Regions from separate parts of the Shumkonia mesophila genome, predicted to be linked through region 3. Evidence: predicted binding sites of a transcription regulator. Region 3 holds the regulator's gene; each other region holds the start of a gene.
What was found. The regulator PhoB, encoded in region 3, activates phosphate uptake and scavenging genes when phosphate is short. The targets are predictions, from matches to a motif close to TNTCATAAAACTGTCA.

Region 1 (4,278 bases), on a different contig from region 3:
TGGAACTTCCCGAAAGTCATGATGCCGGCGATCCGCCGGTCGAGGAAAGCCCAGGTATCGGCGTTTTCCGGCGAGCCGTCGGTCAGCCAATAAAGCACCGTCGTCGCATAGACGCCGGCCAGCAGGGCCCGTTTGCTATAGAAATTGAAGTCGGTGGAGGTGTCGCCAGCGGCATACCACATGGCGTTGACCGTGCGGTAGGCGCAGCGGGACGCCGTGCCGGCGTTCTGCGGCAGCGCCATGAAGGACAGCGCCCGGCGCACCGCCTCGCGATGGTCGGCCACCACCTCCAGCCGGCAACGCACGGCGGCGGCGATGCGTTCGCGGACCCGCAGGCCGGCCGCATCCCGCTTCGCCAGTTCCTCGGCCATCCGCCTGTCGCCGAAATCGCAGAAGTATTCGACCGCCTCGAGCGTGCCGGTGGGAAAAGCCCTGAGGCCGTCCTCGGTGGCCAGCCCGGCGTCCAGCGCGCCGGCCCGCAGGCTGCGCTCGCTCCAGCCGTCGAACGACACGTGCGGCAGCATCCCCAGGAGGACGCGCTCGCGCAGGTCAGCGGTTTCCACGGCAGCCCCTTCCGGTTCGGCCGGTCACTCGGCGGCCTCCTCGGTCTCGGCGTCTTCCGCCTCGGCGTCGGCCGCGGCGCGGGTCAACTCCTCGACGAAGGCCAACTGCGAAAGATCGGTCATCCGCATCGGGTAGAGGATGCCTTCCAGGTGATCGTACTCGTGCTGCACGACTCGCGCGTGGAATCCCGCCGCCTCGCGCTCCACCGTCTCGCCGTCCGGGGTTACGCCGCGGTAGCGGATGCGATGCCAGCGCGGAACCGCGCCGGTCATGCCGGGAATGGACAGGCAGCCCTCCCAGCCGGTGTCCACGGCCTCCCCGAGCGGTTCGATCTCGGGATTGATCAAAACCGTCAACGGCACCGCCGCCTCGTCGGCGCCGTTTCCCGCCCGCTGCTCGGACACGAAGAACACCAAGACGCGCAACGGCACATGGACCTGCGGCGCCGCCAGGCCGGTGCCGCGGGCGTCGGCCATGGTCTCGATCATGTCGGAAACCAGCCGGCGGATTTCCGGGGCCCCGGGGTCGGCCACGGGTGCCGCCTTGCCGAGCAGCACCGGATGGCCCATACGTGCAATCTTGAGAATCGCCATGCCAGTAAATATGTACAGCCGGACGCCGAGGTCAAACGGTAACGCCTCGGAAAGCCGAAGCTTTCTTAACCGTTCGGCCCTTCACATCGGCAATCCGGTGTGATATAGCCGAGCGCCTTAGGCGTGTCCGGTATGGTGCCGGCTGGAAAGGAGCAGTGAGTCAACGTGCAAGTCATCGTTCGCGACAATAACGTCGATCAGGCCCTGAAGGCGCTCAAGAAGAAGATGCAGCGCGAGGGGATCTTCCGTGAAATGAAGCTCCGTCGGTCCTACGAGAAGCCGTCGGAACGCAAGGCCCGCGAAAAGGCCGAGGCCGTGCGCCGCGCCCGTAAGCTGGAGCGCAAGCGGCTGGAGCGCGAAGGCTTCTAGGTCCCGGCGACGGGACTCTCCGAACTCCGCTTTTCTTTCCGTTTGAATTTCGGCCGCCGCCGTTAAGGCGGCGGACGTTTTTTTGCGTCCGCGGCTGGCCGGCATTTCGCCGCCCGTCGACCCTTCCCCGCGTTCGGCCCACGGATGCCCCCTGGGTCCGCCGTCATAAGTTCATAAATTCGTCACTTCCCTGACACGGCGCGGAATCAAGAATAATTCTAAAAAATGGCTCTGAACACATCCACACAGGGATCAGAGCAATGGACACATCAAACCCCTCCGGCACCTCGGTCGAGGCCGGCGAACTTCTGTCTTTCGACGCATTCGACGAACGCAACTATCCCCGCCCTGCCGAAACCCAGTTTTCCGGGCTGGCCGAAAAGGCCATCTCGCGGCGCAGCGTGCTGGCCGCCGGCGTAAGTTTCGGCGCCGCGGCCTTCGTCGCCGGGGCGACCGCCGGGCTGGCGCCGTTCAAGGCCTTTGCCGCCAGCCGCATGGCTTTCGAGCCGGTAGCCGCCAACGGCCTCGACACCATCACCGTCCCCAAGGGCTACAGCTGGCATCCGGTCGCCACGTGGGGAGATCCGCTGTGGTCCAGGGGCGCGGCGTTCGATCATGCCAGCCGGGGCTCCGGCGCCAGCCAGGAGTTGGCCTTCGGCGACAACAACGACGGCATGGCCCTGTTCGCCGACGGCGACCGGCACGTCCTCGCCGTCAACAACGAGTACACCAACCTCGAGATCATCTACGCCAACCGCGACGCCAAAAAGCCCGAGACCGCCGACGACATCCGCAAGGGCAAGGCCGCCCACGGCGTCACGGTGATGGAGATCAAGCAGGACGGCGGCCGGTGGGCCATCGTCAAGGACAGCCCCTACAACCGCCGCATCACCGCCGACACGCCCATGGAAATCACCGGCCCGGCCTGCGGCCACGATCTGATGAAGACCGCCGCCGATCCGGCGGGCACCCGCTCCATGGGCACCTGGAACAACTGCGCCAACGGGCGCACGCCGTGGGGCACCTATCTGACCTGCGAGGAGAACTTCAACGGCTACTTCTCATCCTCGGACCCCAACTACAAGCCGACGGCCGAAATGACCCGCTACGGAATCGGGGTCAAGGACGTGGGCTACGGTTGGGCCGGCGCGGACGAGCGGTTCGACATCTCCAAACATCCCAACGAAGCCAACCGCGCCGGCTACGTGGTCGAAATCGATCCCCTCGACCCCGCCTCGACCCCCAAGAAGCGGACGGCGCTCGGCCGCTTCAAGCACGAGAACGCCGAGGTGGTGCTGGCCGGCAACGGCCAGGTGGTCGTCTATATGGGCGATGACGAGCGGGGCGAATTCATCTACCGGTTCGTCAGCGACGGCCGCTACGTTGCGAACGGCGACAACGCGAACCTTCTCGACGCCGGCCGGCTGTTTGTCGCCAAGTTCGCGGATAACGGGCGCGGCGAATGGGTGGAACTGAACCCCGCCTCGACCGGCATGGCCTCGCAGGCCGAGATCGCCGTCCACACCCGGATCGCCGCCTCCAAGGTGGGGGCGACGACCATGGACCGGCCCGAATGGGTCGCCGTCCATCCGCTGAAGCCCGAGGTCTACTGCGCCCTCACCAACAACTCCAACCGGGGCAGGAAGCCCAATGCCGGCGGCGATCCGACCCCCGTCGGCGGCCCCAACCCGCGCGAGGCCAACAAGTACGGCCAGATCGTCCGCTGGCGGCCCGACGGCGGCGACCACATGGCCGCCGGCTTCGCCTGGGACCTGTTCGTCCTGGCCGGCAACCCGGCGGTCCACGCCGACGCCTACGCCGGGTCCAAGAACGTCACCCGGGATAACATGTTCAACTCGCCCGACGGCATCGCCTTCGACAGCAACGGCCTGCTGTGGATCCAGACCGATGGCAACTATTCCGACGCCAAGGACTTCGCCGGCCAGGGCAACAACCAGATGCTGGCCGCCGACCCGGAAACCGGCGAGATCCGCCGCTTCCTGGTGGGCCCCAAGGAATGCGAGGTGACCGGCATCACCTGGAGCCCCGACCGCAAGACGCTGTTCGTCGGAATCCAGCATCCGGGCGAAGAGGGCAACAGCCATTTTCCCGCCGGCGGCGATACGGCGCCCCGCTCGGCGGTGGTCGCCATCACCCGCAATGACGGCGGCTTGATCGGCTGACGGTTCGGCTCTGTCGTCCAAAAGGCAAGGGCGGGGCCCATGGGCCCCGCCCTTTTCACGTGCTGCCAAGCCCGGACTGGGTTCAGCCCAGGGCCTGGACGATCTCCTCGGTCATCTTCTTGGCGTCGCCGAAGAGCATCATGGTCTTGTCGCTGTAGAACAGGCTGTTGTCGAGGCCGGCGTAGCCCGAGGCCAGCGAGCGCTTGATGAACAGCGTCGTACCGGCCTTTTCGACGTCGAGGATCGGCATGCCGTAGATCGGACAGCCGGGGTCGGTCTTGGCCGCCGGGTTGGTGACGTCGTTGGCGCCGATGACGAAGGCGACATCGGCGGTCGAGAACTCGTGGTTGATCGTCTCGAGTTCGAACACCTCGTCATAGGGGACGTTGGCCTCGGCCAGCAGCACGTTCATGTGGCCGGGCATGCGTCCGGCCACCGGGTGGATGGCGTAGCGCACCTCGACGCCTTCCTCCTTGAGCTTGTCGGCCATTTCGCGCAGCGCGTGCTGGGCCTGGGCGACCGCCATGCCATAGCCGGGAACGATGATCACCTTGTTGGCGTTCCGCATG
Region 2 (4,278 bases), on a different contig from region 3:
CGCTGCTGTTGTGGATGATGCGCCGCTTCCCGCCCGAGCGCGCGGCGGCCGCGGCCGGCAACTAGCCGGAGAAGGGCCCATGGACCCGCGTATAAGCGTGATCGTGGCCGACATCACGACGCTGGACGTCGACGCCATCGTCAACGCCGCCAACGAGTCGCTCCTGGGCGGCGGCGGGGTGGACGGCGCCATCCATCGCGCCGCCGGGCCCGGGTTGCTGGCCGAATGCCGCACCCTCGGCGGCTGCAAGACGGGCGAGGCCAGGATCACCGGCGGCTACGACCTCAAGGCCCGCCACGTCATCCACACGGTGGGTCCGGTGTGGCAGGGCGGCGGGCGCGGCGAGGACGCCCTGCTGGCCGGCTGCTATCGCCGCCCGCTGGAAATCGCCGTCGCCCATGGGCTGAAAAGCCTCGCCTTTCCGGCCATCGGCACCGGCGTCTATCGCTTTCCGGGCGAACGGGCGGCGGGGATCGCGGTGGCGACGGTCGCCGCCTTCCTGGCCGGCGACGGCACGCTGGAGCGGGTGATCTTCTGCTGCTTTTCCGCCGGATCGGCGGCGCTGCACGATGCCGCCCTGGCGGGCCGGGGCCGGGGCTAGAGCAGGGCCGCGCGGCCCCATGCGAGCAGGAAGAAGAGAAGGGCGGCCAGCGCGGCGGCCAGCGGCACCGTCACCACCCAGGCGGCGACAATGGTGCCCAGGTGCTTGCGCCGCACCAGCTTGAGCTTCTTCTTTTTCTTCTTCTTGGCGGGCGCCGCCGCGTCGCCGTCGGGGGCCTTCTCCGTGGCGGCAGCCGGCGGGGCCTTGGCGGCCGCTTCCCGGGCCATCCGACGGCGCAGGCGGTTGTGCAGGATCTCGCGCAGGAAGCCGACGCCGAAGACGCCGCCGACCGCGATGTGGGTGGAACTGACCGGCAGCCCGAGGGCCGAGGCGATGAGGACCGTGATCGCCGCCGACAGCGCGACGCAGAAGGCCCGGATCGGGTTGAGCTTGGTGATCTTTTCGCCGACCGTGCGAATGAGGCGCGGACCGAACAGCGCCAGGCCGACCGAAATGCCGAGCGCGCCGACGATCAGCACCCAGTAGGGAATCCCCACCTCGGCGGCAACGCCGCCCGCGGACAGGGCATAGACGATGGCGGCGAGTGGCCCCACCGCGTTGGCGACGTCGTTGGCGCCGTGCGCGAAAGACAAAAGCGCGGCGGCGCAGATGAGGGGGACGGAGAACAGGCCGTGCACCGCCTTCTTGCGGTTCTCCAGCCCGGCCGACTGGCGGGCGATCAGCGGGCGGGCGACCAGCCAGCCGGTCACGAAAAGGCCGACGGCGGCGCCCGCCACCGTGCCGGCCGACGGCTTCCAGACCTGGCCCAGGCCCTTGAGCAGCACGTAGGCGCCGAAGGTCGAGGCCATGACGCCGATCAGCACCGGAACCCAGCGGCGGGACGCCGCGATGCGGTCCTCCTGGAAGACGATGGTGTGGCGGATGAGCGACAGGAAGAGCGCCGCCACGGCGCCGCCCATCAGGGGCGAGATCACCCAACTGGCGGCGATCGCCCCCATGGTCGGCCAGTTGACGGCGGCCATGCCGGAGGCGGCGATGCCGGCCCCCATGACGCCGCCGACGATGGCATGCGTGGTGGAAACCGGGGCGCCGATGTAGGTGGCGAGATTGAGCCACAGGGCGGCGGCCAAAAGGGCCGCCATCATCGCCACGACGAAGACGCCGGCGTCGGCCATCGCGACGGGGTCGACGATGCCCTTGGCGATGGTCGCCACCACGTCGCCGCCGGCCAGCACGGCGCCCGCCGTCTCGAAGACGGCGGCGATGACCAGCGCGCCGGCCATGGTCACGGCCCGGGCGCCGACCGCCGGGCCCATGTTGTTGGCGACGTCGTTGGCGCCGATGTTGAGCGCCATGTAGCCGCCGACGACGCCGGCGCCGACGATGGCGGCGGCGGTGCCGCCGAAGCCGCCGGCGACCACGGCGGTGAAGGCGAGAACGGCCAGGAGAAAGGCGCCGGCCAGGCCGAGACGGACGGCGACGTGCCCTTCGGTCCCGGCCGCGCGCCGCAATCGCGAGACGTGGCGGATGGCGCTTTCGGCCGGTGGCCAGGTCGCCCAGAACGGCGTCTTCCCGGCTTCGGGAGAAGGAGCGGGCAGGATGACGATGCCTCTCGTGATGTCAATGGTCCCGGGCGCCCTGAGTAAGCGGGCGTCCGGCCGAAGACAACAGTTTTATGACGGTTTTATTGCGGTTTTTCGACAGGCGGACAAGAAAAGACCCCGGCGCCGGAGCGCCGGGGCCCAACCGGGAAAAGGCCGGAATTCAGGCGTCGTGCGCCGCCATCGCCGCCATGTTGACGATGTCGTTCACGGTGGCGCCCTGCGGCAGGATCTGCACCGGCTTCGACAGGCCGACCAGGATCGGCCCGATCACCGTGCCGCCGCCCAGCTCGTGCATCAGGCGGGTCGAGGCGTGGGCCGAATGCAGGCCGGGCATGATCAGCACGTTGGCCGGCCCCGACAGCCGGCAGAACGGATAGAGCCGCATCAGCTCGGGGTTGATCGCGACGTCGGCCCCCATCTCGCCGTCGTACTCGAAGTCCACCTTGCGCGAATCGAGCACCGCCACGGCGTCGCGCACGATGTGCGAACGGTCGATGTCGGGATTGCCGAAGTTGGAGAACGAGATCAGGGCGACGCGCGGGTCGTGCCCGAAACGCCGGGCCGCCGCCGCCGTCTGCACGGCGAAGTCGGCCAGTTGTTCGGACGTCGGCAGTTCGTGGACCGCGGTGTCGGCCAGGAAAAGGGTGCGGTTCCTGGCCAGCAGCAGGGTGAGGCCAAGGACCTCGTTGCCCGCCTTGGGGTCGAGCACGCTGCGGATGTCGGCCAGCGCGCCGTAGTAGTTGCGCGTCAGCCCGGTGACCATGGCGTCGGCGTCGCCCATCGCCACCATGCAGGCGCCGAAGATGTTGCGGTCCTGGTTCACCATGCGCTGGCAGTCGCGATAAAGCGCGCCCTTGCGCTGCAGGCGGGCGTACACGAAGTCGGTGTAGGCCTTGTTGGCCGAACTCAGGCGGGCGTTGTGGGTTTCCAGGGCCTCGTCGGAACTGAGCCCCATGCGCTCCATGGTCTGCTTGACCCGTTCCTCGCGGCCGATCAGCACCGGCGTGCCGTAGCCGGCGGTGCGGAAGGCCAGCGCGGCGCGCACGCTCTTCTCCTCCTCGCCTTCGGCGAACACCACGCGGCGCGGCTTGGCGCGCACCTGCTCGAAGATCAGGTTGAGGCTGGCCACCGACGGATCGAGGCGCGAGCGCAGTTCCGTGCGATAGGCGTCCATGTCGACGATCGGCCGCCGGGCGACGCCCGAATCCATTGCCGCCTTGGCCACCGCCGCCGGGATGTATTCGATGAGGCGCGGATCGAACGGCGACGGGATGATGTATTCCGAGCCGTAGCGCAGCTCGCGCGAATAGGCGGCGTTCACCTCGTCGGGCACGTCCTCGCGGGCCAGTTCGGCCAAGGCGTGGGCGGCGGCCAGCTTCATCTCGTCGTTGATGGTGCTGGCCCTGACGTCGAGCGCGCCGCGGAAGATGTAGGGGAAGCCCAGCACGTTGTTGACCTGGTTGGGATAGTCCGAGCGGCCGGTCGCCATGATGCAGTCGGGGCGCACCGCCTTGGCCTCCTCGGGCGCGATCTCGGGGTCGGGGTTGGCCATGGCGAAGATGATCGGCTTGTCGGCCATCTTCTTGACCATCTCCTGGGTCACCGCGCCCTTGGCCGACAGGCCGACGAAGACGTCGGCGCCTTCCATCGCCTCGGTGAGCGTGCGTGCCTTGGTCTTGTTGGCATGGGCCGATTTCCACTGGTTCATGCCCTCGGTGCGGCCCTGGTAGATGACGCCCTTGGTGTCGCACATGATGACGTTCTCGTGGCGCACGCCCAGCATCTTGAAGAGATTGGTGCAGGCCACCGCCGAGGCTCCGGCGCCGTTGACCACCAGGCGGACCTTTTTGATGTCCTTGCCGGTCAGGTGGAGCGCGTTGATGAGGCCGGCCGACGAGATGATGGCGGTGCCGTGCTGGTCGTCATGGAAGACCGGGATGTCCATCAGCTCGCGCAGGCGCTCCTCGATGATGAAGCATTCCGGCGCCTTGATGTCCTCGAGGTTGATGCCGCCGAAGGCGGGGCCGAGGAAGCGCACGCAGTTGACGAACTCGTCGACGTCCTCGGTGTCGACCTCGAGGTCGATGCCGTCGACGTCGGCGAAGCGCTTGA
Region 3 (4,278 bases):
GCATCGTCGGCGGCGCGGCCAGGGGTGGAGCCTCGCACCCCTTTCGCCGAAACGGCCGTGATGACCGGCTATATGCATCATAGATGTTGTATTTACAACGGGTTAAAAACATGCAAAAGTTGTCATATCGGATCGAAGGCAGGTATTTCCTGGTGCCTTCTGGAACCATCACGCCTCGACCAACATCTTTTCCACCGCCGGAACCGGCGATGGAAATACAAACCAAGTGTCAGATTGGTTTTGATTGCAGACCAATTATGGGATTGGTTTAATAGGACGATGACCCGCACGGACGATCTGCTGAACCGCCTGAACGAGCTTCTCGACTCGGGGCGCTTTCCCGCCCAGTCCCGCCTGCCGCCGGAACGCGAGCTGGCGGCCGAGCTGGGAACGACCCGGACCAACCTGCGTCAGGCCCTGGCCGTGCTGGAGGCCGAGGGCAAGATCTGGCGCCACGTCGGTCAGGGCACCTTCGTCGGCCATCGCTCGCCGGCCGAGGCGCCGGCGCTTTCGCTGCTGATGAAGGCGACCAACCCGAACGAGATCATGGAAACCCGCCTTATCATCGAGCCCAAGGTGGCCGGACTGGCCGCCCTGCGCGCCACCGCCGGCGACATCGCGCATCTCCAGCGCTGCCTGGAAAAGGGCGCCGCCGCCCTCGACCTCAAGACCTACGAACTGTGGGACGGCACCCTGCACGAGGCGGTCGCCGAGGCCTCGCACAGCGCGGTGCTGAACGCCATGCTGAAGGCCCTGACGGCACTGCGCGAAGACAAGCTGTGGGGCCGGCTCAAGGAGGCCTCGCTCACCCGCGAGCGCCAGAAGATCTATAACGGCCAGCACGCGCGCTGCGTCGAAACCATCGCCAACCGCGATCGCGCAGGGGCCGAGGCGGCCATGCGCGAACACCTCGATACCGTGCAGATGGACCTCTTCGGCCGCCCGTCGGACATCACCGAATGACCCCGAGACCGCCCGGGGTGTGGCTTGAAAAGTGCGCCAAATCTGGTATCTTGGCAGCCATGTTGAAGATGATCGCCCGTCGTGCGCAGCTCCTTCGCCATGGCCAACTCAAAGTTGGCCAGTGGCCCCGGGTCGATCTGTCGCCGCGTTCATAAGGCGACACCGGCCCGGGGAACCGGGCGGTATCAATCCGTCATCCTCGTCTGATGCCCATTGTTCGGAGTAGCGCTCCGATAGTCTGTGTGCGGCCATGGCGCCCACGGTGCCGCCGCCTGTTTGAGGATTGGAACATGCCACACGCTCTTCCACCCATCGTCATGACTTGGCACGAGCACGCCCGCCTGTCCAACCTTGCTCGCATCGTATGGTCGAGCTTCCCGGACTCCAGCGAGTACCTGGAGCGGGAACTGGATCGCGCCAAGCTCGTTGCCCCGGATCAGATCGCCCCCAATACGATCACCATGGGAAGCCGGGTCGAGTTCGCCTATGCCCATTCCGGCATCCGGCAGGTCGTTACCCTGGTCTACCCCCGCTACGAGGACATCGCCGCCGGCAAGATATCCGTTCTTTCGCCGGTCGGCGCCGCCCTGATCGGCCTCACCGAAGGGCAGTCGATAGATTTCCGCACGCTGCGCGGCGAGCAGAGGACGATCACCATACTCAAGGTTAATCGTTCAGTGGACGACAATGCGGCCGAGTAGTCCTCGGGCGCGGCCCCGGCATAGGCGCGCGCGATGGGAAAAATGCACCCAGATCGAACAGGCCGCCCAGCACCGGCCGGCAACCCTTCTGAGAGGTAGAGAATCATGACAGCGTCTCGCCGCCTCTATCGCCGGAAAGGAGCGCCCCGGGAGGCACTTCGCCAAGCCGGGCGGGGGCCTGCGCTCAATGGCCCCCAGCCCGGAGACGAATCGTAACCCTTCGGTCCATTCGATCTCCCGCCCGGAAGCGAGTGTCGTGAGCCTGTTTTCGCTTCCCCGGTATCGTACCCGCTGCGGCTGGCGGGACGAGCCCGAGGGCATGTTCCGATGGCGGGGCAAGGGCAGCCTTCGGGCTCCTCAGCCGTCGGCCATCTCCAGGGAATAGCCGGCCGAGCGGACGGTGCGGATGGGATCGGGTTCGCCGTCGATGTTGAGCGCCTTGCGCAGGCGCCGGATATGGACGTCGACGGTGCGCTCCTCGACATAGATGTCGCGGCCCCACACGGCGTCCAGCAGGTGCTCGCGCGACAGCACGCGACCGGCGTGCTCCAGGAAATAGCGCAGCAGGCGGAACTCGGTGGGCCCCAGTTTCAGCGAGCGGCCGCTGCGCCACACCTTGTGGGCGGCCAGATCCATCACCAGGTCGCCGCAGTTCAGCGTCTCGTGGGCCGAGGACGGCCTGGCCCGGCGCAAAAGCGCCCGGATGCGGGCCATCAGTTCGCTGGGCGAGAACGGCTTGGTCACGTAGTCGTCGGCGCCGGTGTCCAGGCCGCGCACGCGATCGGCCTCCTCGCCGCGCGCCGTCAGCATGATCACCGGCACGTCGCGCGTTTCGGGCCGGCGCCGGATGCGCCGGCAGACCTCGATGCCCGAGAGGCGGGGCAGCATCCAGTCGAGCAGGATGAGGTCGGGCGCCGCCTCCTCGACCTTGAGCAGCCCCTCCTCGCCGTCGGCCGCCTCTTCGACCTGGTAGCCTTCCTTTTCCAGGTTGTAGCGCAGCATGGCGACCAGCGCCGGCTCGTCCTCGACGATCAGAATTTGCGATGTCATGATCACAGCGGCCCCTCTCACTGCTCGAAGGAGTAGTCGCCCTTGGCGGCCTTCGGCCGCTTGCCGGCCGGCAACACGCCCAGCACCAGGAAGTGGACGTTCTCGGCGATGTTGGTGGCGAAATCGCCGACCCGCTCGATGTTCTTGGCGATGAACAGCAGGTGCATGCAGGCGTTGATGTTCTTCGGGTCCTCGGCCATCGCCGTCAAAAGCTCGCGGAAGAAGCTGGCGTACAGTTGGTCGAGATCCTGGTCGCGCCGCCAGACGGAAAGGGCCAGTTCGGGATCGCGCCTTGCATAGGCGCCAAGCACGTCGCCGATCAGGTCGCGCACCATCTTGCCCATGCGCCCGATCACCGCGACCCCGGGGGTTTCGCGGTCCTGCGCCAGCATGACGGCGCGCTTTCCGACGTGGGCCGCATAGTCGCCGACCCGCTCCAGGATGCCGACGATCTTGAGCGCCGCCAGAACCTGGCGAAGGTCGTCGGCCATCGGCTGGCGGCGGGCCAGCAGGCGCACCACCGCCTCGTCGATCTCGCGCTCCATGGCGTCGACCTGGGCGTCGCGCTGGTCGGTCTGGGCGCCAAGCTGGGCGTTGCGCTTGACCACCGCCTCGATGGCGTCGGCGAGCTGGGCCTCGACCAGACCGCCCATCTCGATGATGCGGGTACTGATGGACTGGAGCTCCTCGTCGTAGGACTTCACGATGTGCTGGGTCTCGCGCATGGACGACGCTCTGCCTCCTAGCCGAACCGGCCGGTGATGTAGTCCCGCGTCCGTTCGGCCCGCGGGTTGGTGAAGATCTGGTCGGTATCGCCGAATTCGATCAGCTTGCCGAGATGGAAGAAGGCGGTGCGCTGCGACACGCGGGCGGCCTGCTGCATGTTATGGGTGACGATGACGATGGTGTAGTTGGTCCGAAGCTCGTCGATCAGTTCCTCGATCCTGGCGGTGGCGATGGGGTCCAAGGCCGAGCACGGCTCGTCCATCAGGATCACCTCGGGCTCGACCGCAATGGCGCGCGCGATGCACAACCGCTGCTGCTGGCCGCCGGAAAGTCCGGTCCCCGGCTCGTGCAGGCGGTCCTTCACCTCCTCCCACAGGCCGGCCCGCTCCAGGCTGGTGCGCACGACCTCGTCCATGTCGGCCGGCGACGCCGCCAGGCCGTGGATGCGCGGCCCGTAGGCGACGTTCTCGTAGACCGACTTGGGGAACGGATTGGGCTTCTGGAATACCATGCCGACCCGCGCCCTGAGATGGACGACGTCGATGGCCCGGGCATAAACGTCTTCGCCGTCCAGAAGGATGCTGCCCGAAACCCGGCAGCCCTCAATGATGTCGTTCATGCGGTTGAGGCATCGCAGAAAGGTCGACTTGCCGCAGCCCGAGGGGCCGATCAGCGCCGTCACCTCGTTGGGCATGATGTCGATGTCGATCCCAAACAGCGCCTGCTTGGCGCCGTAAAACACGTCGACGCCGCGCGATACAAACTTGGCCGGCGGCTCGGCGCCGGCAATGCCGTCGGGGGTCTGCCCAAGGGGCTCGGAATCGTCGGTGCCGAAGCT

Region 1: the regulator PhoB is predicted to act here: its motif matches at 1,696-1,711, upstream of ODR01_RS11120 (PhoX family protein).
Region 2: the regulator PhoB is predicted to act here: its motif matches at 2,239-2,254, upstream of ODR01_RS02030 (inorganic phosphate transporter).

What each region holds. Positions count from the first base shown of each region.
Region 1 is NZ_JAOTID010000005.1:272,714-276,991, reverse strand. It holds gene ODR01_RS11135 (COQ9 family protein) at 1-563, opposite strand, end outside; gene def (peptide deformylase) at 588-1,157, opposite strand; gene rpsU (30S ribosomal protein S21) at 1,323-1,526, shown strand; gene ODR01_RS11120 (PhoX family protein) at 1,787-3,709, shown strand; gene ODR01_RS11115 (NAD(P)(+) transhydrogenase (Re/Si-specific) subunit beta) at 3,792-4,278, opposite strand, start outside.
Region 2 is NZ_JAOTID010000001.1:467,068-471,345, reverse strand. It holds gene ODR01_RS02040 (AmpG family muropeptide MFS transporter) at 1-65, shown strand, start outside; gene ODR01_RS02035 (O-acetyl-ADP-ribose deacetylase) at 80-601, shown strand; gene ODR01_RS02030 (inorganic phosphate transporter) at 598-2,073, opposite strand; gene ODR01_RS02025 (NADP-dependent malic enzyme) at 2,327-4,278, opposite strand, start outside.
Region 3 is NZ_JAOTID010000015.1:105,008-109,285, reverse strand. It holds gene ODR01_RS20665 (FadR/GntR family transcriptional regulator) at 280-963, shown strand; gene rnk (nucleoside diphosphate kinase regulator) at 1,254-1,664, shown strand; gene phoB (phosphate regulon transcriptional regulator PhoB) at 2,022-2,714, opposite strand; gene phoU (phosphate signaling complex protein PhoU) at 2,732-3,439, opposite strand; gene pstB (phosphate ABC transporter ATP-binding protein PstB) at 3,457-4,278, opposite strand, start outside.